Regions from separate parts of the Shewanella sp. WXL01 genome, predicted to be linked through region 3. Evidence: predicted binding sites of a transcription regulator. Region 3 holds the regulator's gene; each other region holds the start of a gene.

Region 1 (10,941 bases), on a different contig from region 3:
TTTAATAAATCGCCCACTGCAATGTTCTTAGGTTTAACCAGAACAAAGCAGTCAATCCAGTTGTCAAAGTCGCTTAAAATCATATTGGCGTGTTCGCTGCCAGTTTCTTGCACATGGGCTTGGATCAGCTCTTTTAAGTGTGCCTGCTGAATGCTTGATTCAATCTTATGGGTGTCGACCATTTCGGTATTCACCCGGCGGTGGAAGCGGCGATGTTGGTCAAACACGTAAGCAAAGCCACCTGTCATACCCGCACCAAAGTTAACCCCGGTTTTACCAAGCACAACCACGATGCCACCAGTCATGTATTCACAACCGTTGTCACCTAGGCCTTCGACTACCGCAATAGCGCCTGAGTTACGCACTGCAAAACGCTCACCGGCTTTACCTGCAGCGTATACGCGGCCGCCAGTGGCACCGTAAAGGCAGGTGTTACCCATAATCGCGCTGCGCTCTGACTGGAACGGGCTGCCCACAGGTGGGTGAATGACAATCTTGCCGCCACTCATACCTTTGCCCACATAATCGTTGGCATCGCCGCATAGTTTTAACTCAAGGCCTGGGCTATTCCACACGCCAAAGCTTTGGCCTGCACTGCCGTTAAAGCCTAGTGAGATGGTCTCTTTGGCGCCGTTTACGCCAACTTTGGTGGCGATAAAGCCAGAAAGACTCGCGCCCACTGAGCGGTCGGTATTGTTAATTGCATACTGATTTGCGTAAGGCTCACCATTCAATACAGCGGCTTCACAATCGGTCACTAAGGTTTGGTTTAATGCGCCAGGATCAGACGGTGGGTTAGTCTCTTTCCAGGTAATATCAGTGCCTTGTGGTACTTGTGGCTGATACAGGATTGGCGCTAGGTCTAAACCTTGTTGTTTTTCGGTTTGACCATCTAAAGCTTGCAGCCAATCGCTGCGGCCAACCAGTTTATCAAACTCGCTTACGCCTAGTTTCGCCATCCACTGACGCACTTCTTTGGCAACGAATTCAAAGTAGGTAACCACTTTGTCAGGTAAGCCGTGGTAGTGATTGTCGCGAAGAATTTGATCTTGCGTTGCCACACCAGTCGCACAGTTATTCAAGTGACAAATACGCAGGTATTTACAACCTAATGCGATCATAGGCACAGTACCAAAACCAAAGCTTTCTGCGCCAAGTAGCGCGGCTTTAATGACGTCTGTACCTGTCTTTAGCCCACCATCAACTTGCAAACGAATTTTATGGCGCAGGCCGTTTTCAACTAACGCTTGATGCACTTCGGCAAGGCCAAGCTCCCATGGTGAGCCGGCATACTTAACTGAGGTGATTGGGCTTGCGCCTGTACCGCCATCATAGCCAGAGACTGTGATCATATCGGCATAGGCTTTTGCCACACCTGTAGCAATGGTGCCAATGCCTGGCTCAGATACCAGTTTGACCGATACCAGCGCTGTTGGGTTAATTTGTTTTAAATCGAAAATTAGCTGAGCTAAATCTTCAATCGAGTAAATATCATGGTGCGGCGGCGGTGAAATCAAGGTCACGCCCGGGCGAGAGTGACGTAGACCGGCAATTTCAACACTCACCTTGTGACCTGGTAGCTGACCGCCTTCACCCGGTTTTGCGCCTTGGGCAACTTTAATTTGTAGCACTTCAGCGTTAACCAGATAATGCGCCGTCACACCAAAGCGGCCTGATGCGATTTGCTTAATCGCAGAATTTCGCTCTGAGTTGAAGCGGCTTGGATCTTCACCGCCTTCACCCGAATTTGAGCGCCCGCCTAAACGATTCATGGCTACTGCTAAAGCTTCATGGGCTTCTGGGCTAAGTGCACCAATACTCATGGCGGCGCTGTCAAAGCGGCCATATAAGTTGCTAGCATCTTCTACCTGAGCTTCATCAATGCTGCTTTGATTGCCGTTAATACCGATAAGGTCGCGTAAGGTGGCAACTGGGCGGTCATCAACTAACTCGGCAAACTTTTGATATTTAGCAAAGTCGCGAGTATTGAGTGAAGCTTGCAGTGTATTAACGACGTCTGGGTTGAAACAGTGGTATTCACCGCCTTCAACGTATTTCAGTAAACCACCTTGAGGCAGGGGTACATGCTTGCGATAGGCGCTCTTGTGTAGCACTTTTTGGTCGCTAGCAATGTGCTCAAAGCTCACGCCTTCAATACGACTCACAACACCTTTAAAACATAGCTCAACCACCTCTTTTGACAGACCCACGGCTTCAAATTGCTGCGAGCAGCGGTAAGAGCCAACGGTACTAATGCCCATTTTCGACATGATTTTGCGTAGGCCTTTTTCAGTGCCTGAGCGGAAGTTAAGCATTAGTGCTGCTGTGTCATCTACCTGGTTAAGCTTAGCCATTGCCGAGATTGACTCGTAGACCAGATATGGGTAAATCGCAGTTGCGCCAAAGCCAAGCAGCACGGCAAAGTGATGCGGGTCGCGTGCTGATGCGGTTTCAACAATGATGTTGGTGTCACAGCGCAGACTTTTATCAACTAGGCGAGTTTGTACCGCGCCCACTGCCATCGCCGCAGGAATAACCTGTACATTTTTACCGACGGCGCGATCAGATAGCACCAACAAGGTTGTGCCACTGCGAGCTAAGCGCTCAGACTCGTCAGTAATACGCTCGATAGCTTGCTCCAAGCTTTCGCTGGCATCGTAATTTAAGTCGACCGTATTGGCGCGGTAGTAATTACTATCTAGCCCCAACAATTGATTAAAGTCGCTAAACAGTAAAATAGGTGAGTCAAACATCACCCTGTAGGCGTTACCTGTGGTTTCGCAGAACAGGTTTTGCTCACGGCCGACACAGGTTGCCAGACTCATTACGTGCTTTTCACGTAACGGGTCAATCGGAGGGTTAGTCACCTGAGCGAACTTTTGACGGAAGTAGTCATAAAGCGAGCGTGACTTTTTCGACAGCACTGCCATCGGCGTGTCATCACCCATAGAGCCAGTGGCTTCTTCGCCTTTGTTTGCCAATACCCAAATGACTTGTTCAAGTTCTTCGCGGCTATAACCAAATTGTTTTTGGTATTGCAGTAGGGTGTCTTTGTCAAACACGCTCGCACCCAGCTTTGCTTGATCAACTTTGTCAGCAGGAATGAGGGTTTGGCTATTCTTCGCCATCCACTCTTTGTATGGATGACGGCGTTTTAAGTCATTATCGATTTCAAATGATTGATAAAGCTTGCCATTAAGGGTATCGAGAACCAATAGCTCACCAGGGCCAACTCGGCCTTTCTCAACAACTTCATCTGCCGCGTAGTCCCAAATCCCCACTTCTGAGGCTAGGGTGATAATTCTGTCTTTGGTGATCACATAGCGAGACGGACGCAAACCATTACGGTCAACCGCACAAGCAGCATGACGGCCATTGGTCATTACAATACCCGCAGGGCCATCCCAAGGCTCCATGTGCATAGAGTTGAAGTCGTAAAACGCTTTTAGCTCGTCATCCATTTCTGGATTTGACTGCCACGCTGGTGGAATAAGCAAACGCATGGCGCGGTATAGATCCATACCGCCCGATAGCAGCATTTCTAGCATGTTATCGAGCGACGATGAGTCTGAGCCGGTTTCGTTCACAAACGGCGCTGCTTGCTGTAAATCAGGTAGTAGCGGCGAGCTAAACTTATAAGCCCTCGCTCGTGCCCATTGGCGGTTACCGGTAATGGTATTAATTTCACCATTGTGGGCAAGGTATCTAAATGGCTGTGCAAGCGGCCACTTAGGTGAAGTGTTAGTAGAGAAGCGCTGATGGAATAAACAAATCGCACTTTTTAGGCGCAGGTCAGCAAGGTCTTGATAGAAATGCGGTAGGTCCGCAGGCATTAATAGACCTTTGTAAACGATAACCTGACCAGACAGGCTGGCGACATAGCAGTCTTGCTCTGACTGAATTTGTTGTTCAAGGCGACGGCGCGCCATATATAAGCGGCGCTCAAGATCTTTTTCACGCCAGCCAACAGGTGCATTAATTAATACTTGATAGATTTGCGGCAGACTTTCGCGACCAATCTCACCTAGTACCTCTTGGTTAACAGGCACTTTACGCCAGCCTGCAACACCTAAGGTTTCTCGTTGTAGTTCTTTTTCTAGAATAAATTTGGCTTCGTCAGCTTTTTGCTGATCTTGGCTTAAAAACAACATTCCCACCGCAAAGTTACGGCTAAGGTGCCAATCGTTTTCTGCTGCAACAGCTTTGAAAAACTCTCTAGGCATTTGCATTAGCAAACCACAGCCATCACCTGTACGTCCGTCGGCGGCAATACCACCACGGTGTTTCATGCGATCAAGACCATGAATCGCAGTACGTACAATTCGGTGACTGGCTTCACCATCCATTTGTGCAATCAGACCAAACCCACAATTGTCTCTTTCGAAACTGGGATGATATAGGCTCATACAACCCCCCTAAAGCTATATAGATACACGACATCGGGGTTAAAATTAGAATATTCCATATATATGCACCCGAACCATCCAAATTAAACCGAGAATGAATAAAGGTCAAACCAAAAAAACTGCAGTTTATGAAAGTTAATTACTGATTTTTTGAAAATATCGGTCAAGTTTACGTTGACGTAAAGAGTTGGCTTGTTGGTTTATGTTGTTGATATATAGTGTTTTGGTTTGGTTTTTGTCGATTGTGTGACCTAGTTTGAAATTTTCATATGTATTGTTTTTGATATAGAAATATTGAATTTTATTTCAAGTACAGTTTTGTGGGATTAATTGGGTTTATTTGTATAATTATTCACTTTGATTGAGTTTGTAGGACAGTTTTGTTTAAAACATTGACAGTTAATTAGCTAGATTGCCTGCGATATGGGCAAAAAAAGCATGTTTTTTGATTTAGCGCCAAGTTTCCTGTTTAAGTTTTCCCTAAAATTGCGCCTTTTTTAATGAAAGGCAGTAGCAATGGGCTTAGATGATTACGTCAACACGTTTGGGGCAGAGTGCAAACGCCGTTATGGTGGACGCATTAAAAAGCTCACTATTGACGCTGCATTTACTTGCCCCAATCGCGACGGCACTTTAGGTAAAGGTGGCTGCACTTTTTGCAATGTTTCTTCGTTCAACGAGCAACAAGGCAAAGGCCAAAGCATTGAGGTGCAATTGCACCAAGGTAAGCAGAACCTGTTGCCCAGTGCACGTCAGTCAAAATCTAAGTATATTGCTTATTTTCAGGCTTACACCAGCACTTATGATGAGTATGAAGTACTCAAAAATAAGTATGATCAGGCGCTTGCTGATGAGAACGTCGTTGGCTTGCACATAGGTACGCGCCCAGACTGTGTGCCAGATGAAGTGTTAGACCTGTTGGTTGAGTATCAACACCGTGGTATCGATGTGTGGCTGGAACTTGGACTACAAACTGCCAATGAGCAAACGTTGAAGCGCATTAATCGTGGTCATAGTATTGCACAGTATCAAGATACAGTTGAACGAGCTCATCAACGAGGGCTAAAAGTTTGTACTCATTTGATCTTGGGGCTACCCGGTGAATCTGAAGCAGATTATATGAATAGTCTTAACTATGTGCTCAAGGTCGGCGTTGAAGGACTGAAGGTACACCCGCTACATATAGTCGAAGGTAGTACTATGGCCAAACAATGGCGCTATGGTTCACTCGATACTATCTCAAAACAAGATTATGCAACAAACGTTGCTAAACTTATTCGTCATACTCCAAGCGATGTGATTTTTCACCGAGTCACTGCTTATGCTAAAAAGCCAATGTTGTTGGCGCCAGATTGGTGTGCGTTTAGGTGGGAGGGCTTAGTTGCCATTGTCGATCAACTACGCGAATTTGGTGGTCAAGGCAGTGCCTTATTTGAACGTTAAAACTACCAACAAATAGTTATGGTTAAATGTTACTAAATGTGCAAAAGTCGACTAAATCGTATCTTTTTTGAGCGGTGGTAATATTAATCTTGCTAAAATGTTAAAGTTTTGTGCGGGTATTGGCTAATATCTCTGCCTAGCGGTCGCTATTCTTGCATGGGCGCTTTTACTGAGTATGATATTCCTAACTTCAATGTCTTACACTTGTAATTAGAGGTGCCCTTAATGGCCACGACAGAACTAGAGACAGTATTAGATCTCAACACACTTGAGCAATATATCAGCGCAATTGGTGCAGCAACATTACTTAAAAGTGTAGTGTTATTTGAGCAACTTATGCCTGAGTATGTTGGTAGCTTAGTTAAAGCTAGCGAAGCTAGTGACAAAGATACTCTTTGTGCAGAAGCTCACAAGTTCAAAGGTGCCGCTGGTTCAGTTGGTCTTAAGCGTATTCAACAGCTTGCACAAAAGCTGCAGCATGGTGAAGAAGCGAGCTGGGAAACAGAAAACCAAGCTTGGCTAGCTGAGGTTGTAGAGCATGCAGAAGCTGATTTACAACAACTAAAGTTATTCTTAGAAGCTAAGTCATAATCACGATCGAAAGAAAGTTTAGACTGTAAAAAGTTTCTAGCTAAAACGCACAAGCGACTGATTCGTCTTGTGCGTTTTTGTTTTATCGGCTTGTGACTTCCAGTCGATTCACTGCTGTTCATTCCCTCTCTCGAGTAGCTTAAGTCCCCTATCTAGCTATTGCGTCAATAACCAACACACATATCTAGATTCTACGTGTACTATGCTCTGCGATATTTGTTTATCCCGGTCACAATAACCGCATCTTAACTTGTGAAAACTGCGTTGATAATTCACTATCTTCATTAAATCTTAATTTAGCAATCGGTTTTATGAAAAATCTACCTAGCTTAAAAAACCTATTTTACTTGGTTAACTTGCATCAAGAGCAGAACTTTAACCGCGCGGCTAAGAAGTGTTTTGTTAGTCAATCAACGCTTTCTAGTGGTATTCAAAACCTCGAGGAGCAGCTTGGACATCAGTTAATTGAGCGCGACCATAAGTCATTTATGTTCACTGCAACGGGTGAAGAAGTAGTTGAGCGAGCGCGTAATATTCTGACCAATGTTGATGATCTGGTTGAGCTAGTGAAGAATCAGGGTGAGCCGATGACTGGTGAAATTCGCTTAGGTTGTATCCCGACTATTGCACCATTCTTACTAAGCCGAGTGGTTAAGATGTGTCATCAGGATTACCCTGAGTTGAGCTTGCTACTAAAAGAAGACACCACAGAGCGATTGCTTGATGCGCTAGGTAAGGGTGAGCTCGATTTACTTATTTTGGCTTTGCCTGTGGACACTAGCGGCTTCCACAGTATGAAGGTGGGTATTGATCCTTTCAAAATGGTGATCCACCAAGATTTGTCATTAGACATGGCGCAGCCAATTAATTACCAAGAAATGCCTGATGAAAGTATTTTTCTGCTGCAGGCTGAGCACTGTATAACGGGCCACGCAATAACTGCTTGCCAGCTAGGTAACAGCGCTAAGATTAATCCGTTTGCCGCCACGAGTCTGCATACCTTGGTACAAATGGTGAATAGCAAGTTAGGCACTACTTTTTTACCGCAAATGGCTATCGATGCAGGGATATTGCACGACACTGATTTGAATATCATGTTGCCGCCAGGTGAGTCTCCGTATCGTGATATTGGTTTGGTTTGGCGTCAAACTACCAGTCGCATTAAAACCTTTAGAACCTTAGGTCTAGCGATTAGAGAGAAGTTGTTGCAACAAGCTGAATAAATATAGCAATTGAACACAAGTGGAATAGATACTTAAACGGCGTACATATGAATATGTACGCCGTTTTGTTATGTAGGATATAGGTGTTTGGGACGATTTGTTTGGCGCTAATTACTGGCAGAGCGTTTAGGGGCAACGCCAAAAACTTCAGTGGGGTGTTGTTTGCCCTTTAGGGTAACAAGACCTAAGTTATCCAGAACATACTGGCTGTCAGTCAAGTCTAGACGCTGTTGTAAGCTACCAGAAATAAGCATGCGCTGACCTAGCGGCGTACACTGGTCTTGCAGTCTTGCTAAGGTATTGAGTACATCGCTAAAGAAGCTAATCTCTTGTTTGTGTACACCAACTACGGCTGCTACGACCTGGCCACAATGTGCTGCGGCTTTAAACTTAGGCACAAATCCATATTGCTCTTCAAAGTAACTGCGTTGCCAGTTAAGTTGCTGACAAAACTCATAGTAAATGTTCATGCAGCGATCATTTTTCACGCCTTCTTTTAGCGGCCAATGAATTAGCACTGCATCACCCATATAACGGTAAATTTCAGCTTCGTTGTTAGTTACTGTGTCAGCAAGCATGCTAAAGCTATCTTGAATCAAGCGACTAAAGCGATAGTCACCGAGCTTTTCTGCATGGGCGGTAGAAGATGCCATGTCGATAAATAGAAACAGGCGTTGCTCGTACCTTGGTTGGTGATACTTGCCCATACCAATGTTAAGTAGCACTCGTGGGCCTACTAAAAGCCCCATTTGCTCAATAAAAGCCAGGCCAACACGTACGGCAACTAAATATAGAATGAGTGATTGAAACGCTGGAGTATATAGAATGTGCGCTGTGAGCATTTGCCTTAGCGTCACCATGTGGTTTTCAATAGCCCACATATTGAGGAATTGGGTGACATAAGCCAGCGTCATCGCCCCTAGCAACAGGAATAAACCTTTGAAAATTACCGAGAAGATATAGGGCAGGCGACTAATGGCACTGATGTCGGCAATGACATTCGACATCCAATGCAGGCTACCAAATACAAAGCCCATAAACACAGCAAGGGTGGCAAGATCTGCAGCGCCAATAGCCCATTGCGGCAGTTCAGGTGATTGGGCATAACGGAAAAATACAAACGCAGCCATGGCGACAAACCATGCCAGAATGGCAAAGAGTAATTTTTTTGTTTGTCGACGTGCTCTCACTAGGGGTATTCGGTACTTTTGGCTGAAAAATCAAAGCCAGTAGTTTATAGAAAATCTGCACAGAGTGTTAGTAAATATTGTGACCTAGATCAATTCGGGTCGATAAATTCCAACCTATGTCGATAAAACCGTAGAATTATTTTCTTGTTCTGATTCAGTCTAAGGACTTATGTAAATGCGCGTCGCAAAATCTGTTGAGTGAATGCAATTTTTAAATAGAAGCCACGTGGGTTAGAAAGTTTAATTTCTCCGTTGCGGCCGATGCTTTCAGTTAACACACGGCTATTAGCTGCTTTAGGCCTTAGTTGCAGCACTTCGCCATGTTTAGCAGTGATGGTATCGACCTTACCAAGAGCAATAAGCTCCATTATCTCTTCCCAATCCTGGCGAAGCTGAGCTAATTCAAGCTCGCTAGGCTGCCATAAAACCGGGTTGCCCACACGGCGTTCTCCCACTGGAATATGGCGTTCTCCTTGCACTGGGATCCAAAGTACATGGCGCAGTTTATGATAAACCACACTTTGCTCCCACCTGAGACCGCCAATGTCGGTTAGTGGCGCAACAGTAATATAGGTGGTTTCCATTGGCTTGCCTTGATTATCAATTGGGATGGTTTTTAACTCCACACCAAGATGGGCAAAATCTGGTTCGGGTTTTGAGCCAGCTAGGGCGCCAAGCTCGGTTTCGATGAGTTGTCCAACCCAGCCTTTTTCGCGCTTGAGATTTTCAGGCACTGGAATACCATGTTCGCCTGCAATATCGGCTAGGCGAATACCAGCCATATGGTTGGCACGCGCCATGAGTTCACTAATTGATGTAGGGCTAGAACTTGGCATTGGTGTGACTCTAGTTGACAAATAATGGGAGGTTACCAGTGATAGCTTCCAGTAATTTTTCTTGGTTCGCAAGTGGTGTTACTGAGATTTATCAGTAGCGCTCAAAATATCATCATAGCGAGTCATTGAGGATATTAGTTACTCATGGACATTTATTATCACACTGTTTTATTTAGACTTTTGTCGAAATGGTAGTCTCGCTCGCTATTTGAGTTAGCCGTTAATTAACCTTTTCCCGCCGCTTTCCAACATAGTTATCCACAGAATGTTGGGATAACTCCAATAAAATACACGCTATAAAGGATCATGTTGTCGACGTCAACGGCATTTTCACGCTTTTTTTTCAGTTTTTTTGCTATTTTTATCTTGCGTTATGTGAATAACTTTAGCTGATGTTATAACAATCGATGTTGATAAATTTTTGTGGTGTTTTTTTATACACTTTAAGTTGGTGTTGGTGTCATCTATTTGGGGTTCTAGTTAAGCCGCTGATTTAGTTTGTGTTTATGTATTTTGGTTAGCTGTTTTTAATATGTAATATTTTAATCTTTTGCAAAAAATCACAGATATAAATGAGTTTCGAACAGAGATATCCACAGAAATTGTGGATAGCTATAAAACTGATTACCTTTATCTGTTGATAAAAGTGTAAATGACGTAGGGTTATCCAAAGAGATGGCGCTAAACCCCATTTGCTGATACAGGAGCTTTGTGAAACAATCAGACGTATTAACAAGATTTATGATTTCGGAGTCCATGTGATTGACAGCGACGGTTTTCGCGCCAATGTGGGCATCATTATCTGTAATAAGTTTGGTCAAGTCATGTGGGCTAGACGTTTCGGTCAACATTCATGGCAGTTTCCGCAAGGCGGCGTTGACGATGGTGAGACGCCTGAGCAAGCGATGTACCGCGAGTTATATGAAGAGGTTGGTCTAAAGCCAGAACATGTAAAAATTCTGACTACGTCCCGTTCATGGCTGCGTTACCGCCTGCCAAAGCGCTTGGTGCGTCATGACAGCAAACCTGTGTGCATTGGCCAAAAACAGAAATGGTATTTACTACAATTAAAAAGTCACGATAGTGCGATTAACCTTGATTCTTCCGGCCATCCTGAGTTTGATGACTGGCGCTGGGTGAGTTATTGGTATCCTGTTAGGCAAGTCGTGTCTTTTAAACGTGATGTATATAGAAAGGTAATGAAGGAGTTTGCATCGACGACGTTGTCGCTGCAGAGCAAAGAGTCGTACCG
Region 2 (10,941 bases), on a different contig from region 3:
TCTTTTAACCAGGGAATAATCGCTGAGGTATCAAGGCCACCAGAGTAAGCAAGTACTACCTTTTTCACATCATTATCGTGTTGCTTAATTGCCATGTTGCTGTTCCTAACTTTAATCTTTTTAACGTATGTAATTTGTTTCAATCTAATTTACGGGTTAACTAATTTACGCTGAGTGTTACCCGAGTAAGGTCACCAATACCGCGTTTTGCGCGTGCATGCGGTTTTCCGCTTGACGTAATATCAGTGAACCTTCGCCATCAACCACAGCGGCAGTCGCCTCAACCTCACGGTAGGCCGGTAAGCAATGCATAAAGTAGTTGGCACCTGCACCTTGCATTAACTCTTCAGTCACTTGATATGGCTTAAACTTAGCTTCAATTTCAGCCATTGGGGTACTATCGCCCATCGAAATCCAGGTATCGGTGTAAATCGCATCCTGCTCGCCAAGCTCATTAATATCTGATGTTAGTACTAACTTACCGCCGTGCTCGGCAGCGATTTGCTGCGCTTCACACACAACCTGACCATCAGGGAAATGCCCTTTAGGGCAAACAACTGTCATTTGCACACCGAGTAATGCCGCGCCATACATCAGTGAATGGGTCACATTGTTGCCATCACCTATGTAAGCAAGCTTCACCTTGCTTAAGTCATCAAACATTTCTGACAAACTGAGGAAATCAGCAAGCCCTTGGCATGGGTGATACATATCTGACAGCGCATTGATCACTGGTACAGTGCCATGCTCAGCCAACTGCTCGATAGTTGAGTGAGCAAAGGTGCGCGCCACAATTGCATCAGCCCAACATGAAATATTGCTAGCAAAGTCTGATACCGGCTCGCGCTTACCTAACGCACCATTTTGCTGATCAAGATAAAGCGCGTGACCACCTAGCTTATTAATGCCGATATCGAAACTTACTCGAGTTCGCAAAGACGGCTTTTCAAATAGCATGACAACGCTTTTGCCTGCTAATGCTTGTGCATAACCTTGAGGATTCGCCTTAATTTGCTTTGCCAGCGCCAACAGTTGTAGCAATTGGCTTTGAGTTAAGTCTTTAATCGAAAGAAGATGATTCATTTTGGTATCTCCTAGGGTTGGATCTGAGTGCCAAGGCTAACGCCATTAGCAAAACCAATTAGTGCTTGGGTGTCTTTCCATGATGCGATGTTAACGGCAATGCCAGATTGCTGAGCCACGTCTAATGCCGCCTCAACTTTTACCTTCATTCCCTTCTCGATCACACCATCTGACACAAGTTGGCTAATTTGTTGTTGGTTTAAAAATGGGATTAATGAGCGTGACGCATCGAGCACGCCCGGTACGTCTGACAACAATACCAAGGTGGCATCCAGTAATTGTGCAATTGCGGCTGCAGCTTGGTCGGCATTGACGTTTAGGCGATTGCCATGCTGATCAATGGCTATCGAGCTGCATACAGGCAGCCAGCCTTGCGACAACATAAACTGTAGATATGCTGGATTACCTGGCACAACTTCGCCCACTAAGCCTAGCTCCTTAGCTTTAATCTTGGCTGAAACGCTTTGACCGTCAGTTAAGCTCATTCCTACTGCAGTCACACCCGCTTTAATTGCTGCGCCTTGCAACAATTTATTGCTAGTACCCGCCAATGCTCCTACAACAATGTCGATTTGATCTTCAGGGGTAACTCGTAAACCATTTAACTTTACTGTTTGCTTACCATTAGCCTGTAACTGCTCATCAACAAGGCAACCGCCACCGTGGACTAACACCACATGTTGCCCCGCGGCAATCATCGACTTCAAAGCGGCCATCAAATTTGCCATGGCTTGCGGTTGCTGCAATAAAGCGCCGCCGACTTTAATCACTAATGTATTGGATTGATTCATGTGATTACCTTAAAGCCCAAAGTGAATTTTAATGCACTGCAGTCCTTGGCTCGCAGCACCTTTCATGAGGTTGTCAATCGCGCTAGCAATCACAATATGATGGTTGTTGGCATCATATTTCCAACCGATATGACACTGAGTGGTATGCACCACATCATCAACTTTCGGGAAAAGGTTTTGCTTTACACGAACTAACGGCTCATCGTCATAAACACTAAATGCTTTAGCAATTTGCTCAGCTGTGGTGTCCGCTTTTAGCTGAACAGTAATAGTGGCTAAAATACCACGTTTGAAGTTGCCAAGATGCGGGGTGAAAATCACCTCATGACCCAGTTGGGTGGCGATTTCAGGTTGATGCCTGTGCCCAAGCACGCCGTAAGGTGTCAGGCTAACTTCACAAAAACTCGTATGTAGCTGCGCCTTACGCCCAGCTCCTGTTACTCCACTAACGGCATTGATAACCGGTAAACTGCCGGCAAATAAATCGGTTAACGGTTTTAGTGCCAGCAGCGATGCGGTTGGATAGCAGCCTGGCACTGCAACCATAGACGATTGGGTAATTTGTTCTTTATTCCATTCGGCAAGTCCATATACCGCCTGTGCAAGCAGTTGCGGCTGCGTATGCTCGAAGCCATACCACTTAGGGTATTGCGCTGCATCTTCAAAACGATAAGCACCGCTTAGGTCGAACACGGCGAGCTTTTGCGCATGAAACTCGGCAGCCAAAGCGAGACTCACTGCATGATCGGTCGCGAGTACCACAGCATCGGCCGTTGCAATAATATGCTGTTTTGCCTGCTGGGTAAGTGGCTGCAGTTTTAGACTAATATCTTGATAAGAAGGATAAAGCTCGCTAAGCGGCTTGTATTTATCAAGGCTTGCTTCTGAGACGTAGATACCCTGAATATCAAGGTTAGCATCAGCGTTGATCAACTGAGTAATTTGGGCACCGGTATAACCGCTAGCACCAATAATTGCGATATTTTTCATAGATCTTTTCTTATAAGTGTCATGTTAAAAGTGAACAATGGAGCAATAGGCTTTCGCCCAAGGTGACTACTTATCGTCGACGGAAAGGCGAAATCAGATAAAAACGCAAATTGTTGTAGCTAACTGTACTGGTGTTTGTTTTCATTTTTACTATCGGGGTTATGGTAGTGCTATTAAGTGTTTGCTAGACTATCACAACTTTATACTTATGCAATATTTTTGAATAAATATTTTATGGAGATTTCATGAGTAAGCTGCCAGATCTTAAAACAAGCTTTAGTGAATTGATCGCTACCCCATCAATCAGCTCATTAGAATCGGCTGAAGATATCAGCAATAAACCAGTGATAGATTTGCTACAAAGCTGGTTTAATGACTTAGGGTTTGAGTGTACTAGCCCTAAGGTGGCAAATACCCGCGAGAAGCACAATTTGATTGCCCGCTTAGGTCAAGGTGATGGAGGTTTATTACTCGCGGGGCATACTGATACAGTTCCGTTTGATGAAGGGCGTTGGAGCTATGACCCATTCACGCTTACCGAGCGAGATAATCGTTGGTATGGCTTAGGTACTTGCGATATGAAAGGCTTTTTCGCATTAGTGCTTGAAGCCTTGAAAGACCTACCTATTAATGAGTTCAAAAGACCACTGACTATTTTTGCCAGCGCAGATGAAGAAACCACCATGAATGGCGCCAAGGCATTTGCTAACTCTACAGAAATCAAACCTGATTTCGCCATCATCGGCGAGCCGACCAGTTTGAAACCTGTATATATGCACAAAGGTCATTTGGCGCAGGGAATTAAGATCATCGGTCGCAGCGGTCATTCATCCGATCCGGCTAAAGGGCTCAATTCCATCGAAATTATGCACTTGGTGATTGGGCAATTGCTCAAACTAAAACAACATTTGGCAGAAAACTATCGCGAAGATGCCTTTAGCGTGCCCTACCCAACCATGAACTTTGGCAGTATTCATGGCGGTGATGCGGCAAATAGAATCTGCGGCTGTTGTGACTTACACATTGATTTAAGGCCCTTACCCGGTATGCCTTTAATTGAACTAGAGCAAATGGTGATCAACTATCTTGAGGACATCTCTAAACAATATCCTGGCAGTGTCAGCATCAGCACACTTTATCCAGGCTCTGAGCCTTTTGCCGGTAGCTTAAATGATGAATGGACCAAAATTGTTGAACAAGTGGCAGGTAAGCAAGCAGAAGTGGTCAACTATGCCACCGAAGCGCCCTATATTAAGCAACTTGGTTGCCAGACTTTGGTACTTGGTCCGGGTAGTATTGAGCAGGCTCACCAACCTGATGAGTTCATTGGGCTGGAATATATGAAGCCTACAGTTGAGCTACTTAAAAAACTCATCTATCAAGCCTGTATTCAATAACCCAGCGTATTGAATTCAGTTGTTGAGCAATTGCTAAAACTGTAACAATCTAACGAAATTTTATTTCAAGATAGATTGATTAGTTATTGACCCAATTCGCTGCGATGGTTATTGTTCAAGGAAGGTTTATTTTTTGGGGAAGTCTTTATGACAACTGAAACAGCGGATATGTACGCCTCACTGAGATCAAATGTAGGTAACTTAGGTCAAATTCTTGGTGAGACCATGCAAAGTCACCTCGGGCCTGCATTTTTAGAAAAAGTAGAACAGATCCGTATTTTAGCCAAACAGTCACGCCAGGGTGATGAAGCCGCTAGAGAACAAATGCTGGCACTGTTAACCTCACTTCCCGACGAAGAGTTAGTCCCATTTGCTAAAGCATTCAATCAGTTCCTCAACTTAGCAAACCTAGCCGAGCAGTTCCATACTATTAGCCGAAACTGTGACGAGCTTGTCTGTGTGCCCGATCCTGTGGAGCAGTTACTTGGGCGCGTACTTAACACCAACTTTGACAAAGACGACGTACTGCACTGCTTAAGCGAGCTTAATATTGACTTAGTACTGACAGCTCACCCAACCGAAATTTCACGTCGCACCTTAATTCAAAAATACTCATCTGTAGTCGACTGCTTGACCGAACAAGAAAACCCACAACTGACAGACCGTGAGCGCAAGCAATCAACCCTGCGTTTGCGCCAACTTATCGCACAGATCTGGCACACCAACGAAATCCGCCACGAGCGACCAACACCAGTTGATGAGGCTCGTTGGGGTTTAAGCACTATTGAATCGTCTTTATGGCACGCAATACCTGATTTCTTGCGCCAACTCAGTGATCAGCTTGAGCAGCGCATTGGCGAACAGTTGCCAATCGATATCTGCCCAGTCAAATTCTCAAGCTGGATGGGCGGCGACCGCGATGGCAACCCGTTTGTCACCGCTAAAGTCACTGAAGAAGTGTTACTGCGTAATCGTCACGCAGCTGCAAGACTCTATCTAAAAGATGTCGTCACTTTAATCAGCGATCTGTCGATGGAACAAGCGAATGACGAGTTACTCGCTGCCACGCATAACAGCATGGAGCCATACCGTGACGTGCTGCGCGAGCTGCGCTGCAAACTAAGAGCGACCATCGACTACTTAAATGAGCGTATTGACGGTCATCACCCAGATGCTGATACGAGTGAACTCATTTGGCAATTTGATGACTTACACAAGCCGCTATTGATGCTGTACACCAGCCTGTGCGACTGTGGAATGCGTTTGATTGCCAATGGCTTACTACTTGATATGTTGCGCCGCCTAAGCTGCTTTGGCATCCATATGCTGCGCCTAGATATCAGGCAGGATGCTGAGCGTCACAGCGACGTCGTCGCAGAGCTTACACGCTATTTGGGTATGGGTGACTATAACCATTGGGATGAATCAGAAAAGCAGGCGTTTTTACTGCGTGAGCTAACGGGTAAGCGCCCACTCATTCCAGCAACTTGGCAACCAAGTGATGAAGTGGCCGAAGTACTAGCCACTTGCAAACTAGTGGCTAAACAGCCAGCCAATGCACTAGGTTCATATGTGATTTCAATGGCAAGTAATCCGTCTGATGTTCTTGCAGTGCTGCTACTTCTAAAAGAAAGTGGCTGTCAACACCCTATGCGCGTGGTGCCGCTATTTGAAACCCTAGATGACCTAACTGGCGCAGCTGATTGTATTACCGCGCTGTTAGACATTGATTGGTATCGCGGCTATACCAAAGGCATGCAAGAAGTCATGATTGGTTATTCTGACTCTGCTAAAGATGCCGGTGTGATGGCTGCGGCCTGGGCACAATATCGTGCTCAAGAGCAGCTTGTAGAAGTGTGTAAAAAAGCAGATGTAAAACTAATGCTATTCCACGGTCGTGGTGGCTCAATTGGTCGCGGCGGTGGACCTGCACATAAAGCGATTCTATCTCAGCCACCTGGCTCAGTAGATGGTCGCATTCGCGTAACAGAGCAAGGCGAGATGATCCGCTTTAAGTTTGGTTTACCAAAACTTGCAGTGCAGTCACTGGCGCTTTATACCTCAGCCGTGATGGAAGCGACATTGCTACCACCTCCAGAGCCTAAAGCTCACTGGCGTGAATGTATCGAGCGCATTGCCGCTGAATCTGTTGATGCTTATCGCGGCATTGTACGCGGCGAAAAAGACTTCGTACCTTATTTCCGCAGCGCAACCCCTGAAGTTGAACTCGGCAAACTGCCGTTAGGTAGTCGCCCAGCTAAACGCAGAATTGATGGCGGTATTGAAAGCCTACGTGCAATCCCTTGGATTTTTGCTTGGTCACAGAACCGTTTGATGCTGCCAGCCTGGTTAGGCGCCGGAGAAGCACTGCAAGCGGCAATGGAGCGTGGTGAGAAGCAACTACTACAAGAAATGCAATCGCAATGGCCGTTCTTCGAAACTCGCCTATCTATGCTAGAAATGGTTTACATGAAAGCAGAGCCAAATCTTGCCAAATACTATGAACGTAGTTTGGTTGAAGAACCGTTACGACCATTAGGTAAGAAGCTACGTGACCGCTTACGTCAAGGCATTGAGACTGTGTTATCACTCACAGAGTCTGACGAGTTAATGTCGCACACGCCATGGAACCAGGAATCGGTGAAATTGCGTAATCCTTACATTGATCCGCTAAACTTCTTACAGACCGAGCTGTTAGCTCGTACTCGTAAAGAGGAGTCACCTTCTGACAATGTACAATTGGCGCTGATGCTCACCATCGCGGGTGTAGCGGCAGGTATGCGTAACACTGGCTAGCTGTTAAAGATATCGCACTAAGGAGCAAGGGCTAATCTATGGGTTTACCGCTAAAGCACCTGGCTAAATGGTTAACTATCGCAACCTTATCGGTATTGGCTGGCTGTGCTAGCCAATACAGCATTAGCGAGCGAGAAATAGAGAACCACTTAAACAAAGAAATGCACTTTGAGGTCAATCAGGGCAACCGTTTAATTGGTATGTCGATTAACCTCAATGACAAGGAAGTCAGCTTAGGTGATAAGCCTGACATTATGGCGTTAACCGCCAATGCCAAGGTATCGGTCAACAATCCGCTGATGCCAATGTCTGCGAAGTTAACGCTAACTTTTGAAGCAACGCCTTGGTACGACAAATCTTCAAAGAGTATTTACTTGCGAGGGTTAAACATGACCAAGGTGAGCGCTGAGCCAGAAGAAATCGAAAACGCACTTAAACAGATCTCACCTCAGTTAATCAATTTCGTCAGCAGTTTTTTACAAACGCAGCCTGTCTACACCCTAGACGAACGCGATAGCAATCAAGCATTAATGGCAAAATTCGCGGAAGAGATTAAAGTCGAGACAGGTAAAATTGTCATTAAATTTTAGCTAAGCTGTGACTGAACACTGCCTAGCTATGTTACTTACATCGCTATCTATATTCCTTAGGACACCATCTATACCGCTTTAGCCTAGATATTGGCTACTTTGGATAACGATAATACGATGGGTAATCGACAATAACCGCTTCACCTAATAAGGCTCTACGCAGCATATCGTAGGCGACAGCGGCGCTCACACCGCGAATGATACCTCGCTTCTTAATAGGGAACTTAAGCATTTGGCTGTGAACGCCGCCCCCCTTAACAGCTAATGCGATTGCGACTGTGCCAACTGGTTTTTCATCGGTCCCACCATCGGGGCCTGCGATACCGCTAGTAGCTAACGCGTAATCACTATCAAGTAGACCTCGAGCGCCTTCGGCCATTTCCTCAACCGTTTTTATCGACACTGCACCATGATCATCCAAGGTTTGTGGCTTCACCCTGAGTAACTGCACTTTAGACTCATTGCTATAGGTAACTAGCCCATGGTGCAAATAGGAAGAACTACCAGGAAAATCGACTAGCTGACTGGCGAGCAAGCCTCCGGTACAAGACTCAGCTAACGCCAAGCTTATGCCTGATTGGAACAAACGGTGATGGATCTCCTCAGCAAGGGTGGCGCGCTCCGTAGCCACCACGACATCACCTAGATTTGCTTTAACAACCTTTGTCACCTTAGCGAGCTTGTTGATTGCTTGGTCACCACGGGCGAAAATCTTAACGTCAATATGAGGCATTGAGGAGCGGTAGCCTAATTCAATTCCGTCAGGCAACGACAGCGTTGATAATTGGTCTTGCAGTGCAGATTCTCCCTGACCAATGGTTAACAGCTTAGTGATCTTGGTATTGGTTTTTGCGCCCAGTTCATTCTGAATAAACGGAATAAACTGATCATTTATCATCTGCTTAAGCTCAAATGGCACACCTGGGGTGAAGAATAACCAGGCATTATTCAGTTTAACTCGAAAGCCGCAGGCGGTACCTACAGGGTTGTCTACCATGACAGCAGACTGGGGAAGCAAGGCTTGTTTACGATTACTTTCAGGCATCTGCCTGCCACTTCGCTGATACCAGGCCTCAAGACGGGCTATCCACTCTTTATTCTCGACTAATTGTTCACCCTTAGCGGTTGCCATAGCGGCAGCTGACATGTCATCCGTTGTTGGACCTAATCCGCCATTAACAATGATGACATCAGCATGCTGACTACGCTCACGAAAAGCATCAACGAGGTCTTGCATGCGGTCGCCAACGGTAACCCTATGTTGCATTTCAATGCCGATATCCATCAGCGCATTGGCAACCCACGCTGCGTTAGTATCGACAATTTGGCCCAACAGCACCTCTTCACCAGTGCAGATCATTTCAACTTTCATTACGGCTCCCTATAAAGCAAGTGCTAGTAACTTAGGCAAGGCACTCGGTAAAAGCAAGGACAATAAGATGACAAGCGGGTTAATTCGGGTTTAATAACCAAAAGAACAGAAATGGGGTTGAGCTAGCTGGGACTAATCCAGAGGCCAAAGCTGATAGCGAACAACAAATTTTGGGCATAAAAAAACCGAGCCTAAGCTCGGTTTTTTCAATGTAATACTAAGTATTACTCAGCTGCTTCTACTTCTTCAGTTTCAGCAACTTCTGGACGACCTACTAACTCGATGTAAGCCATTGGGGCTTTATCACCGGTACGAAGACCGCATTTAAGAATACGAGTGTAACCACCAGGACGTTCCTGGAAGCGTGGACCCAATTCTGTGAATAACTTACCTACAACTTCAGCGTCGCGGGTACGAGCGAAAGCTAAACGGCGGTTTGCAACGCTGTCTACTTTAGCTAGTGTTATTAGAGGCTCAACTACGCTACGCAGTTCTTTCGCTTTAGCTACAGTTGTCTTGATGATCTCATGACGAACTAGTGAGCCAGCCATGTTACGGAACATAGCTTGACGATGACTGCTGTTGCGGTTCAGTTGACGACCACTCTTACGATGGCGCATGACCTAATCCTTATACCTAAATCTGTACTAACCTGAGAACTTATAGGTCGTCTGCTAAACTAGCCGGTGGCCAGTTTTCTAGACGCATACCTAACGACAGTCCGCGAGACGCTAACACATCCTTAATTTCAGTAAGAGACTTCTTACCTAAGTTAGGAGTCTTAAGCAGCTCAACTTCAGTGCGCTGTACTAGATCTCCGATGTAATGAATCGCTTCGGCTTTCAAACAGTTAGCCGAACGTACGGTTAGCTCTAAATCGTCGACAGGACGCAACAGAATTGGGTCAAACTCCGGTTTAACTTCTTCTGGCGGCTGCTCAGTCACATCACGTAGTTCAACAAACGCATCTAGCTGTTCAGCTAGGATAGTTGCTGAGCGACGGATAGCTTCCTCAGGATCGATAGTACCATTGGTTGTCATATCGATAACGAGTTTATCTAAGTCAGTGCGCTGTTCAACACGAGCAGCTTCTACATTGTAAGCAATGCGAGCTACTGGTGAGAAAGAAGCGTCTACTAGCAAGCGACCGATTGGGCGATCATCGTCTTCAGTTTGTGCACGAGCCGAAGCTGGAACATAACCGCGACCACGCTCAACGCGAATACGCATGCTAATGTCATGATTACCAGTCAAATGACAGATAACATGATCCGGATTCATAACAGCTACATCGCCGTCATGAGTAATATCTGCTGCTGTAACAGGGCCTGCGCCTGACTTACTTAGGGTAAGTAAAGCTTCATCTTTACCCTCAATTGTTACTGCTAAACCTTTAAGGTTTAGTAGTATTTCAAGGATATCTTCTTGCACGCCTTCCTTGCTGCTGTATTCATGCAGCACACCATCAATTTCCACTTCTGTGACAGCACAGCCTGGCATTGATGATAATAGGATGCGACGCAACGCGTTACCTAAGGTATGGCCAAAACCACGTTCTAATGGCTCTAGTGTAACTTTAGCGCGTGTTGAATTAACCTGCTCAATATCAACGAGACGCGGTTTAAGAAATTCTGTAACAGAACCCTGCATTGTGTCCTCTCTTGTTTGTTAGCTTTACTTAGAGTAAAGCTCGACGATCAGCTGTTCGTTAATATCCGCAGACAAATCGCTACGTTCTGGTAGACGCTTGAAAGCACCTTCCATTTTCGCATTGTCGACTTCTACCCAAGTAGGCTTTTCGCGTTGACCAGCAACTTCTAAAGCCGCTTTGATACGAGCTTGGTTGCGTGATTTTTCACGGATGCTTACAACATCATTCGCAGACACTTTGAATGACGGAATGTTAACAACACGACCGTTAA
Region 3 (10,941 bases):
ACGTTTGTCCTAATGTTAAAAGTGTGAGATATAGCTATGTATTAGCAAAAGCGGTAAGTTAGATTCTCATGTTGGGTTAAGCCCTATTTTTTATTATTGCAGTTTTAGTTACTTAGGCCGACATAGATAAGGTGGTAGATCTCAAAATGGATAATCAAACTATGCCTCGTGAACAACTTGGAATATGCGCTGAGGGTAACCTGCACAGTGTGTATTTAATGTTTAACGTCAATGAGGGAGCCGAAGCTCAACTGCGTGCATCGTTGGCTAGCGTAGCTCAATATATTTATGAGTTGACGGATCAATTTTCAGACAGCGCCTTTAACGGCTTTGTGGCGATTGGTGCAAACTTCTGGGACAGCTTTTATCCGCAAGGTCGCCCTGCATTATTAAAGCCGTTTCCATCGATGCAAAAAGATAATCGCGATGCCCCAGCGATTGAGTTTGATTTATTTGTTCACCTGCGTTGTGACCGTTTTGACATCTTGCACTTGGTTGCCAATGAAATTAACCAAATGCTAGAAGATAGCGTTGAGCTAGTTGATGAAGAGCGCGGCTTTAGATTTATGGACAGCCGCGACCTGACAGGCTTTGTTGATGGCACTGAAAACCCTAAGGGTCGCGGCCGTCAAGAAGTAGCGTTAGTTGGCGATGAAGACGAAGCATTCAAACAAGGCACCTATGTGCACGTACAAAAGTTTGCCCACAATCTAAGTAAGTGGAATCGCCTGCCAGTTCGCAAGCAAGAAGACATTGTTGGCCGAACGAAGGAAGACAATATTGAATACGCAAGCGAAGACAAGCCACTGACCAGTCACATTAAGCGTGTGAACTTGAAGTCGGCTGAAGGTAAGTCGTTAGAGATTTTGCGTCAAAGCATGCCTTATGGCTCGGTAAAAGAACAAGGACTGATGTTTATCTCAGTTTGCCGCACACCAAGTCATTTTGAAGAGATGCTTAAGAGCATGGTGCACGGTGACGAGCATGGTAACTTTGACCACCTAATGAACTTTACTAAAGCGCTTACTGGCTCGTCGTTTTTCGCGCCATCATTAGATTTTTTACTGCAGTTTGAGCAGGGTTAAAGTGTAAAGCCCTATTTAACCGCGCTTAAAGTAGATATAAAGCAATGCCTAGGCATTGCTTTTTTGTTGCCTTGAAGCCGCGAAATCTTGATACATGAGTTGTAATTTGGCCTGAAGATACCAGTTTGGCGTGATTGGAATGCACTGTGGCGTGATTGGATATGAAATGGCGTGAATGAATAGCATAAAATTTGCTCATCGATTGGCGCAAATGCCAACTTGGTGACGACAATGGAGAGCAAACAAATGACACAAGCAAAATCGAAAGCAGGTACAGCGTTGGTGACAGGTGCATCAAGCGGTATAGGTCTCGAGTTAGCAACAATTCATGCTGAAAAGGGAGGTGACCTTATTTTGGTGGCCCGCTCCGAAGGCAAGCTAACTGAACTTAAAACCGAGCTAGAGAAGCGCTATCAGGTAAAGGTTGAGGTTATTGCATGCGACTTATCAGAACCTGACTCGGCAAACGCGTTATTTGAGCAAACACAGGCAAAAGGTTTGCAAGTAGATGCGCTTATTAATAATGCTGGTTTTGGCGGCCACGGTTTGTTTCATCAGCGAGAGTTAAGTGCAGAGCAAGCTATGATGCAGGTAAATATGATCACATTGACCAATCTGACACACCTTTACTTACAAGGAATGGTTGAGCGAAATTACGGTAAAATTTTAAATGTGTCTTCAACCGCATCGTTTATTCCTGGTCCGCTTCAGGCGGTGTATTACGCGACGAAAGCTTATGTAACCTCCTTCTCACAAGCATTGGCGGAAGAGGTTAAAGCAAACAATATTACGGTTACAGCACTGTGCCCAGGCGCCGTTGCCACTGGCTTTGTTAAAGCTGGCGATCTTGAAGGGGTAGAGATTTTTGATAAAGCCAAAACTCCGCGTTCGGTGGCTGAATGTGGCTATCAAGCCATGCAACAAGGTGAGTTAGTTGCCTTTAATGAGTCATCTCTTAAGTTTATGCTTAACTGGATTACACCACTTCTGCCTCGCAAGCTGGTACTTAAGTTTTCGCGTCAGGCAATGGAAAAGTCGAGTTAATATATCAGCTAACCGTGGAGCCAACTGCAATGAAAACAGCCAGTAAATTTAATATACCGAGCAATTGGTTGGTGCTATTTAACGATTTAGGGCTTGAGCTTGAGCAAATTCTTGCATTCAGTCAACTCCCTGCTGGTTTGTTTAAAAGGTCAAAGGTGCAGCTAACGCCTGAGCAGTACTTTCAATTATGGATTGGGATCGAGGCTGCTGCAGAGGTCGCTAATATCGATATTGCACTCAAGTTTGCCGAGGTTATGAGTTTTGAGCAGTTTGATGCACCAATTTTTGCTGCGATTTGCAGCCCTAATCTCAATGCCGCAGCCAGCCGACTAAAGCAATTTAAACCGCTAATAGGGCCGATGATTTTGGACATAGAGCAAACAGTGCAATATACAGAGCTATCAACACGCTGTTATGGCCATAGTGGTAAGCTGCCTAAGGTACTGAGTTTAGTTGAGCTGGTGTTTTTTACTCAGCTTACCAGGCTAGCGACGCGCCAGCACATTAAACCAATTGATATAGTCGTGCCTGAGCAATTGGATGATATGCAGGCTTACGAAGATTATTTTGGCTGCAGTATTCGCCAAGGTGTGCAAACCGCGATTAAGTTCAGCGCCAGCGATGCTAAGGCGCCGTTTTTAACCAGTAACGAAACCATGTTGCACATGTACGAGCAAGGGCTAGTTGAACAGTTAGAGGCTATCGGCGCAAAGGACTCAACTTCTAGTCTGGTATTTAGTTGCTTGCTTGATTTGTTGCCTCAAGGGAAATCTGCCATTGATGATGTTGCAGCAGAGCTGGCAATGAGCAAGCGCACTTTGCAGCGAAAACTAACCGAGCAGGATTCAAGTTATCAGTTGGTGCTTAAACAGGTACGCCAACACTTAGCCGATTATTATTTGGAGCAAACAGACCTGCCGTTAATCGAAATTTCGTTCTTACTCGGGTTTAAAGAGTCGAACTCATTTATTCGGGCATACAGTGGTTGGAGTGGAGTATCGCCAGCGAGAACTCGGCATTAGTTGATACTCTTTCCTGCGTTAGAAACTAAAAAGCCACCTTGGCTAGACTCACTTAGACTAGAGTAGGGTGGCTTTCTCAATTGTGTTCAGACTTACTCGCTGTAGTTAAACAGTGATTTAACCGTCTCTAGCGTGTCATCAATGGTGGTGATATTTGATGGTGAGATGAAGATGGTGTCGTCACCAGCAATCGTCCCCAAAATACCTTCTGGCTTACCGATGGAGTCTAATAGGCGTGCGATTAACTGCGCTGCACCTGGGCTGGTGCGTACTACAATCATCGCCTGGTTGTGGTCAACATCGAGCACTAGGTTTTTAAGCGGGCTACCGGCCGTTGGCACGCCTAATTCTGCTGGTAAGCAGTAAACCATTTCTTGCTTAGCGTTACGTGTGCGTACAGCGCCAAACTTACTTAGCATGCGCGATACTTTAGATTGGTTTATGTTGCTGAATCCTTCCGCCTGAAGTGCGTTAACAATTTCACTCTGGCTACCAAAGCGTTCTTCTTTAAGGATCGCTTTAAAGGTCCTGACCAATTCATCCTGATTTTTGGTTGCTGGCATAATGTTAGTTTCTTCTTATGATTGTTATTCAAAAAACCGCTGTATTTTGAATAGAAATTGCATCAAAGTCAAGAATACCCCTTTGTTGGTGAATAAAAATTCACTGATTTAACTAAAGTGTGACAAGCGTTTGCGTGTGCAGTACACCTTTGTCGCAAAAATGCGTTACAAAGTGGACTAATTCTCAGTCAGCCTGCGTCACATGACGTAGATCATCTTTTGCCTTTGTATGTCTTGCTAGACTTGCCCCCGTCATTTTTTGCAAGTTAACAAATCAAGGTAAAGACATATGTCAACGCAAACCCCTTCAGTGTTTTCGCGAGCTTGGTCTCGATGGATGGCTGTTCCGCTTTGGATGCAAATTCTTATTGGTATGACGCTAGGTATTGCTGTTGGTGTCGGGCTTGGAGAAAGTGCAACTTACCTAAAGCCGATAGGAACTATCTTTGTTAACACTATTAAGATGCTTATTGTGCCGCTGGTGTTCTGCTCGTTAATTGTAGGTGTGACCTCCATGCAAGACACCGCCAAAATGGGACGGATTGGTTTCAAATCTTTCGTGTTCTACCTTGGCACGACCGCGTTCGCAATGACAATTGGCTTACTTGTGGGGCATATTTTGCAGCCAGGAGCTGGGCTAGATTTAGTGCAATCGGGCGTTGATGAAACCGTAAAGCAAGCGCCGTCGTTGATGGAAACCTTGATTAACATAGTGCCGACTAACCCTGTTGCTGCACTGGCTAGTGGTCAAATTCTGCAGGTGATTGTATTTGCGGTTGCGTTAGGTATTGCGTTAGTGCTGATTGGCGAGCGTGGTCAGCCAGCGATTAAAGTATTCGAAAGTCTAGCTGAAGCTATGTTCAAGCTAACTGACATGGTGATGAAGCTAGCGCCATATGGTGTGTTTGGTTTAATGGCTTGGGTTGCTGGAGAGTATGGTCTAGACATGTTACTTCCACTGATTAAAGTTATCGCTGCAGTTTACATTGGCTGTGTTTTACATATCGTAGGTTTTTACAGCGCTGCATTAGTCTTACTGGGTAAGCTCAACCCAGTGCACTTTTTCAAAGGCATTAGCAATGCCATTGTTGTGGCTTACACCACCTCAAGCTCGGCAGGCTCGCTGCCAGCTAGTATGAAGTGTGCTAATGAGCTTGGCGTAAATAAGAAGATCTCTAGTTTCGTATTGCCGCTAGGAACAACCATCAATATGGATGGCACAGCTCTGTACCAGGGCGTGACCGCTTTGTTTGTCGCTCAGGCTTTTGGTATTGATCTAACCTGGGTTGATTATGTCACCATTATTCTAACTGGGACTTTGGCTTCAATTGGCACAGCAGGTGTGCCTGGCGCAGGTCTAGTGATGCTAACTCTAGTATTAACCACTGTTGGTCTACCATTGGAGGGTGTGGCGATTATTGCTGGTATCGACCGCATTTTGGATATGGCGCGTACCACGGTTAATGTATGTGGTGACTTAACCGCAACCACCATTATTGCTCGCAGTGAAAATGAGCTGAACGTGCAACAATACCAAGCGGATACATCAAGCAAGGAAAGCTAACGCTAGAAAGTTGCAGTTAAGCATAATAAGCTCTGATTTCTGCATTCAAAACAAAGGCCGTAATATCGATATTACGGCCTTTATTATTTTGCAGGAGTGTCTGTTTTTATCTAGTAAATTCTTAGTTAATGTGACTGAGATTTAGTTAGCTCAAATAACACCTGACCTTGTGCATCAAGTAGGTACAGTTTGGTTTTAGCAAATTGATATTGGCTGACCTTAGGCAGTGAGTCCATGAACATCCGCTCTTGCTTCACTAGCCCATCAACACAAGCTTTACGGGTGCTGCCAAGACTTTGTAGAGTTAATTGCGTCTGTTGATACTCATAGCTGCCGCTAAAACGATTGCAGCTATTATTGCCTGACAATTGGCCGTCTTGTTCAAATGTGATTCTAGGCTTGCTGTAGGATGCAACTGGCTCACCTGCAATATCTGTTACTGACCATTGTCCAGACAAGGTTTCAAATAGCTGCTCGGCATTAACTGCAGTAGGTTGGTTTGAGCACGCTGTTAAGGCGACAACAAGTCCACTGACAGCTAAAAATTGTTTTATCATAAGGGCAATCCATCAAAGTCACGCGTTAGCGGCTATTTTAGCGATTGCTGCACCAAAGTGTAACTAGGCATCACAAACTAGCAGCTTAATTTATGTTAATTTAGGTGGCTAACGGAGCGATAGGCCATCTTCAGGGGAGTTTTAGTGAAAGTGTTTAAGATTCTTCATGTCATAGGCATCGTTATGCTGCTTGTTGGCGCAGGTTTGCTGTTGCTAAGTGACGTGTCTTTGCAAACTCAGGGAATGCTCATTACCGCTAGTTTAATTGGTGGTGGTTTATTATTAATGTCGCCTTTTCCGGTTGCGCTGTTTATTGAGTGGGCTCAAGCTCAGGATAAACAGGCGCAAGATAAACAAAAGCAGGATTAAGAGGCGCAAGACTCCTTAAATGACGAAGACCGCTAACAGCCCGCAAATACAATTTAAATGACTTATTCCAATATTCACTATCGTAATGCCAAGACTGCCGATATCGCGCAGCTATTAAAACTTGAGCAGCAACACCTTAATGATGAGCTGTCGCAAGCCGGCTCAATGGCTGCCAATATGATGCAGGGACAAGCGCTAACTAAAGTGCAGCTCACCAAGTTGATTGATGAGCATGTGATTGCGATAGCTGAGCTGCGCGGCGAGATCATAGGTTATGTGATTGCTGCGGATTGGTCGTTTTATACCGCCAATGAAAAACAAACTAAGCGCTCTCAATCATCCATCTATCAGTACATTAGTGCAAAGTTACCTGAACTTAGTCTAGATGGCAGAGCGCTAACGACTAACAATTCATGTCAGTATGGCCCTATTTGGGTTGCGCCGAGTGTTCGTGGAGCTGGTGTGTTTCAAAAGCTGGTGGAGTATTTATGCCTGCAGCTTACGGCAAATTATGATTATCTTGTGGCTTATATTGCTGAAGACAATGAGCGCTCATTTGCCGCGCATACCAACAAAGCCAATATGCAGGTGATTGACTTCATCAGTTACCAACAAAGCGACTATTATCTATTGGCACGAGCAACTAGTACTGAGGGTGAGAAATGAACCAATTTACCAAGCTGTTTGCCCCGTATTTAGACTTAACCCTATCAGCCTTTGATAATGCCAAGCTAGTGGCCTCCGTATTAACCGAAGCAGGTGAAACGTTTCAGGTGATGGAAGCTGAGCTTGTTATGGGCAGTGTCGCTAGTAGCGCCAATAACACCACTATAGGTGATGAGTCAGAAACTGAATCGAAACGATATTATCTGGTTCGTTGGCAGCAAACTCATATTGTTTGTGGTTTGATTAATGCTTATCAAGCAAGCCTGAGATTGATTGCCGATGATGAAGTTGTTCAGGCGAGTCAGTTAATTGAAGTACCGATTTTAAATATGCAGCAGTTGCAGTTTATGTGCATGGAAAGCGCGCATTTTGATCACTGCTAATAAGCTGGCAGCACGTTAGAAGTTAAACGTGCTGGGGTTATTACCCACAGCCTTTGAAGCTCATCAGGGTCAAGTTAGCTTGACCTTTTTTGTAGGTGAAAAACTTCTGTTGTATCACACTCGGAGTCGCTTGTTCTGCCCCTTCTTTTGTATCTGTACTCTCTGCATTAAGCTGCTCAACATCTACACGCTCAAAGCCGTAACGCTGATAAAAGTCATTTAGCTCAGGTGAGCAAAATAAAAAGCTAGGCTGCGCGGCCAGCTTCTCCTGCACCAAGGTTAGCAACTCGCCGGCGATACCTTGGTTGCGAAAGTCTTTGTGGGTGACTAAACCAGTTAATAGTAAATTGCCTTCATATGGTCGCAGGCGCACCGCAGCGACTATTCTTGGTTGCATGTCTGCTTGGTGTAGCAGCGAAAAAACAATCAGTTCTGACAGCGCCGGTTTTGCATAGGCGAGTTGCTGACGATAAAAGTGCTTGAGCTGCGACCAAAGCATTTTTTGTGCTTGAGTTTGCAATTGGTTGTTATTTGCAAGTGTTAACCAGTTATGGGTTATTGAGTTTACCAAGAGTGTGATTTCGCCTGTCTCACTAAGTTAAAGTGTGATTGTTAGTGATTAATTTTAATGATATTTTCTTGATGGTACCTAGCATGAATAAGGATCATCTATGCGTTTTTTGCCAGTTATTTTATCACTAACCTTAACCCTTGTGATAAGTGGTTGTAGCGGCCTTGTCAGCGAACATGGCTCAAAGAAGCAAGTCTCTAGTTCACTCGTCAATTATCTGTATCCCGATGAGGCGAGTCGCCAGCAATTATCTCCGGAAATTCCAACCTTAAGTTTACCCATGCGCGTTGGGGTAGCCTTTGTTCCTGCAAATAGTTCTTCGGCGAGCAGTCAGCTTAACAGCGCTGAGCAGGTAAGACTGTTAGATAAAGCTAAGCAGGCATTTGTTGGTCTGGAGTATATTGAGCGCATTGAGACTATTCCATCGGTTTACTTGTCTAAAGGCAGTGGTTTTGAAGCGTTAGAGCAGGTTGGACGGCTCTATGACATAGATGTGATTGCTTTAGTGTCATACGATCAGGTGAAGCAATCTTATGAGAATAATATGGCGCTGTTGTATTGGACAATTGTTGGCTTGTATACCATTCCTGGCAATGAAAACAGCACGCAAACCTTTGTTGATACTGCGGTATTTGATATTAAAACCCGCAAGATGCTATTTCGCGCTCCGGGCATAAGCAAGCTTGAAGACAGTTCAACTGCCATTGGTAAAGATAGAACCTTAGACGAAATAGCCATGCAGGGCTTTAACCTTGCCGTAGACGATATGGTGGTGAATCTAGAAGACGAGCTCAGTCGTTTTAAGACCCGTGTTAAACAAGAACAAGTCGCCAAGGTGGAGCGCCGAGAAGGCTACAGCGGTAGCGGCGGATTCGGGTTGGTGCTGTTTGGTTTGTTGGCGCTTGTGATGCGCGGGCGCGGTTCATTAACCTAAAGGACTAACTAACCTGAACTCGGGGTAAGGAAGTGTCAATGGTCGTTCTGTCTTGAGTGATACCTAGCATTAAGTTTCTAGCGAGATAGTTTTGTTAAGCTCAAGGCGAAGCTACGCGTCAATAGCTAGCCTATTGCAAGTAGCTTCAACGAAGAAATGGGCAAAAATAGCCGTTAGAAACCGATTTATTATCCCGAGCTCAGGTTAACAATCTCAGCTGATGCCGCGCGCGAAAACTTTAGGGGATGCGTGCGATAACTGAGAAAACTTAGATTTTAGTTATTTTAAACTGCCTTTCAATATGTAAAACACCAGCCGTTGAGCTGGTGTTTCTGTTTTGGTGACAGGAATGCTTGAATTAAAACGCTACACCTTCGGCTTCGGTGGCATCCGTAAACACTTCAGCTTGCAGGTATGCATAAGCTGCTTGGCGGGGTGTCATGTCGGTGTATTTGTCATCGAGTAAGCTAACGCTGAAGCATTTGCAGTCGCGTCCTTCGTGATAGCGCTCTACTTCAGGCTTTCCATTAGCAAACGTCTCTTCGCTCATAAAGATGCTGACAAAGAATGTGCAGAGCTTGCTACCGTGAGTAGAACTAGACAATTGATATTCATTGCTTGGCTCTGACTTCTCTAGGCTTGGGTCATCAATCACTTCAACGCGTTCTGATAGCGTTGTGTTGTTACTCACGTTTAGTTCACTGATGACTGCTAATGCATTTGTCAGTGTAATGCCGCTCGCGAGTGTGATGCTTGGTAGTACTAGTGCCATTGTGGCCTCCTATGGTTAGTTGATTATTCTTCGGTACAAACTAATGAAAGGTTTTGATTCGTCGTTGAGTAGCTGCCGTGGTAACGGGCATGCGAGATGACTTTGATTCGATACTCAAAGTCGTCAGTCGAGGTGTTGTTGTCTGTTATCGTTTGTGAGCCAGTACAATGGCTGTTAACTTCCCAATGACTAAACTCGCCGTCATACTCCCAGCTAACTGAGCCAGTGAATGTGCCGCTGGCTATCGTTCCCCAACTACCAGAGCCAATCTTGCGTTGTAGCTGCCAACTTAGTTTTGGTTGCGTTGGGTTATTTGGCTCGCTCGCGTTTTGGCTGCGTCCACCGAGATAGTATGAAACGACGATTTGTTTGGTTTTGCCGTTGGTGCCGAATGGGCCGATTGAAACTGGGTAGCCTCCTGCGGTGTACGTATTCTTATCAGATGTGGCGCTTGATGTTTTCAACACGCCTGCGCTTAAGGTGCCGCCAAAATAGGCATCGCCATCTGCTGCAAGGTACGTAATTGCGTTAGACTTTTTAAGCTGTGTCCAGTTCGGCTCACCGTTAGACAGTAGTTTCGGACCATACCACTCGATTAAGCCGTCAGGACCGAAAGCTTCTGCAGCTTGCACTTTCATGTAGCCTGAGCCAACAAGACGCACCTGACCGCCCTCGATGACTGGCGAACTCAGCTTAACGCCAGCTCTTAGCTGCTCTGTATCAACAGAACCGGCTGCTAGCTCGTTAACAGTGAGCCCGCCGTAAAAACCGATGCGTGCTTTTAGTACATCAAACAAAGCGCTGGTGCCGACGAGATTGTTAATCAGCGCTTCATCAACAAGCAGCTCATTGACTGTAAGTTTGCTGATAGCCGCGATTTGAGCCTTGAACGTGTTGACCAGTGCCGAGTCAGCAAACAGTGCACGCATCATGGCTTCTGAAACACTAAGCTTAGTAACGTCAATAGCCTGGGCTGCAATAGCTTGCGCAGTTAAGCCGCCAACGTTGGCAAACTGGATGATGGCTTGATTGACGAGTAACTGATTTGCCAGCAGTTTCTGCACTAGACCTGTGGTAGCAGTAAAGTTACCCGCTGCTACATCTGCAACAGCATTAGCGTTGTGGGTGTTCTCAGCTACTCGCCACACATCAACGTGGGAAATTTTGAGCGCGCCAGCATTGCTATCAATGCTCTTAACCGCAACTTGCAAAGCTACATTGACCGTGCCAGCTGGTGTCACCGCTGAGATTTTCTCAGCATCACGAATAACGCCATCTTTAATGATCATCGAGCCATCAATTGCGCCCGAATACCCAATAACTTGGTTGTTCGCATCCCAAAACTGATACTGCAGATAAGCAAGTGTCGAACTTGCCAGGTTGCATAAATAGCGCACTTTGCATAGTAACT

What was found. Region 3 encodes ArgR, which controls arginine synthesis, uptake and breakdown. Its sites were predicted from a motif close to ANTGAATANNTATTCANT; they were not measured.
Region 1: gltB (glutamate synthase large subunit) is a predicted target of ArgR. The motif match lies at 4,459-4,476, and genes of this name have one in related genera.
Region 2: argC (N-acetyl-gamma-glutamyl-phosphate reductase) is a predicted target of ArgR. The motif match lies at 3,083-3,100, and genes of this name have one in related genera.

What each region holds. Positions count from the first base shown of each region.
Region 1 covers NZ_JAAIKQ010000003.1:323,924-334,864, forward strand. Annotated here, with positions in the region: gene gltB (glutamate synthase large subunit) at 1-4,406, opposite strand, end outside; gene G3R49_RS10195 (TIGR01212 family radical SAM protein) at 4,923-5,849, shown strand; gene G3R49_RS10200 (Hpt domain-containing protein) at 6,075-6,440, shown strand; gene oxyR (hydrogen peroxide-inducible genes transcriptional activator OxyR) at 6,752-7,663, shown strand; gene G3R49_RS10210 (adenylate/guanylate cyclase domain-containing protein) at 7,771-8,853, opposite strand; gene mutH (DNA mismatch repair endonuclease MutH) at 9,021-9,689, opposite strand; gene rppH (RNA pyrophosphohydrolase) at 10,448-10,941, shown strand, end outside.
Region 2 covers NZ_JAAIKQ010000008.1:12,914-23,854, forward strand. Annotated here, with positions in the region: gene G3R49_RS15565 (argininosuccinate synthase) at 1-95, opposite strand, end outside; gene G3R49_RS15570 (ornithine carbamoyltransferase) at 178-1,083, opposite strand; gene argB (acetylglutamate kinase) at 1,095-1,874, opposite strand; gene argC (N-acetyl-gamma-glutamyl-phosphate reductase) at 1,884-2,864, opposite strand; gene argE (acetylornithine deacetylase) at 3,110-4,261, shown strand; gene ppc (phosphoenolpyruvate carboxylase) at 4,409-7,057, shown strand; gene G3R49_RS15595 (DUF1439 domain-containing protein) at 7,096-7,647, shown strand; gene G3R49_RS15600 (competence/damage-inducible protein A) at 7,742-9,019, opposite strand; gene rplQ (50S ribosomal protein L17) at 9,244-9,639, opposite strand; gene rpoA (DNA-directed RNA polymerase subunit alpha) at 9,680-10,669, opposite strand; gene rpsD (30S ribosomal protein S4) at 10,694-10,941, opposite strand, start outside.
Region 3 covers NZ_JAAIKQ010000004.1:200,311-211,251, forward strand. Annotated here, with positions in the region: gene G3R49_RS12365 (Dyp-type peroxidase) at 147-1,085, shown strand; gene G3R49_RS12370 (SDR family oxidoreductase) at 1,332-2,129, shown strand; gene G3R49_RS12375 (AraC family transcriptional regulator) at 2,159-3,151, shown strand; gene argR (transcriptional regulator ArgR) at 3,244-3,714, opposite strand; gene G3R49_RS12385 (dicarboxylate/amino acid:cation symporter) at 4,004-5,278, shown strand; gene G3R49_RS12390 (META domain-containing protein) at 5,404-5,835, opposite strand; gene G3R49_RS12395 (hypothetical protein) at 5,980-6,204, shown strand; gene G3R49_RS12400 (GNAT family N-acetyltransferase) at 6,262-6,870, shown strand; gene G3R49_RS12405 (hypothetical protein) at 6,867-7,253, shown strand; gene G3R49_RS12410 (GNAT family N-acetyltransferase) at 7,294-7,752, opposite strand; gene rhlP (rhombotarget lipoprotein) at 7,925-8,758, shown strand; gene G3R49_RS12420 (hypothetical protein) at 9,117-9,530, opposite strand; gene G3R49_RS12425 (hypothetical protein) at 9,554-10,941, opposite strand, start outside.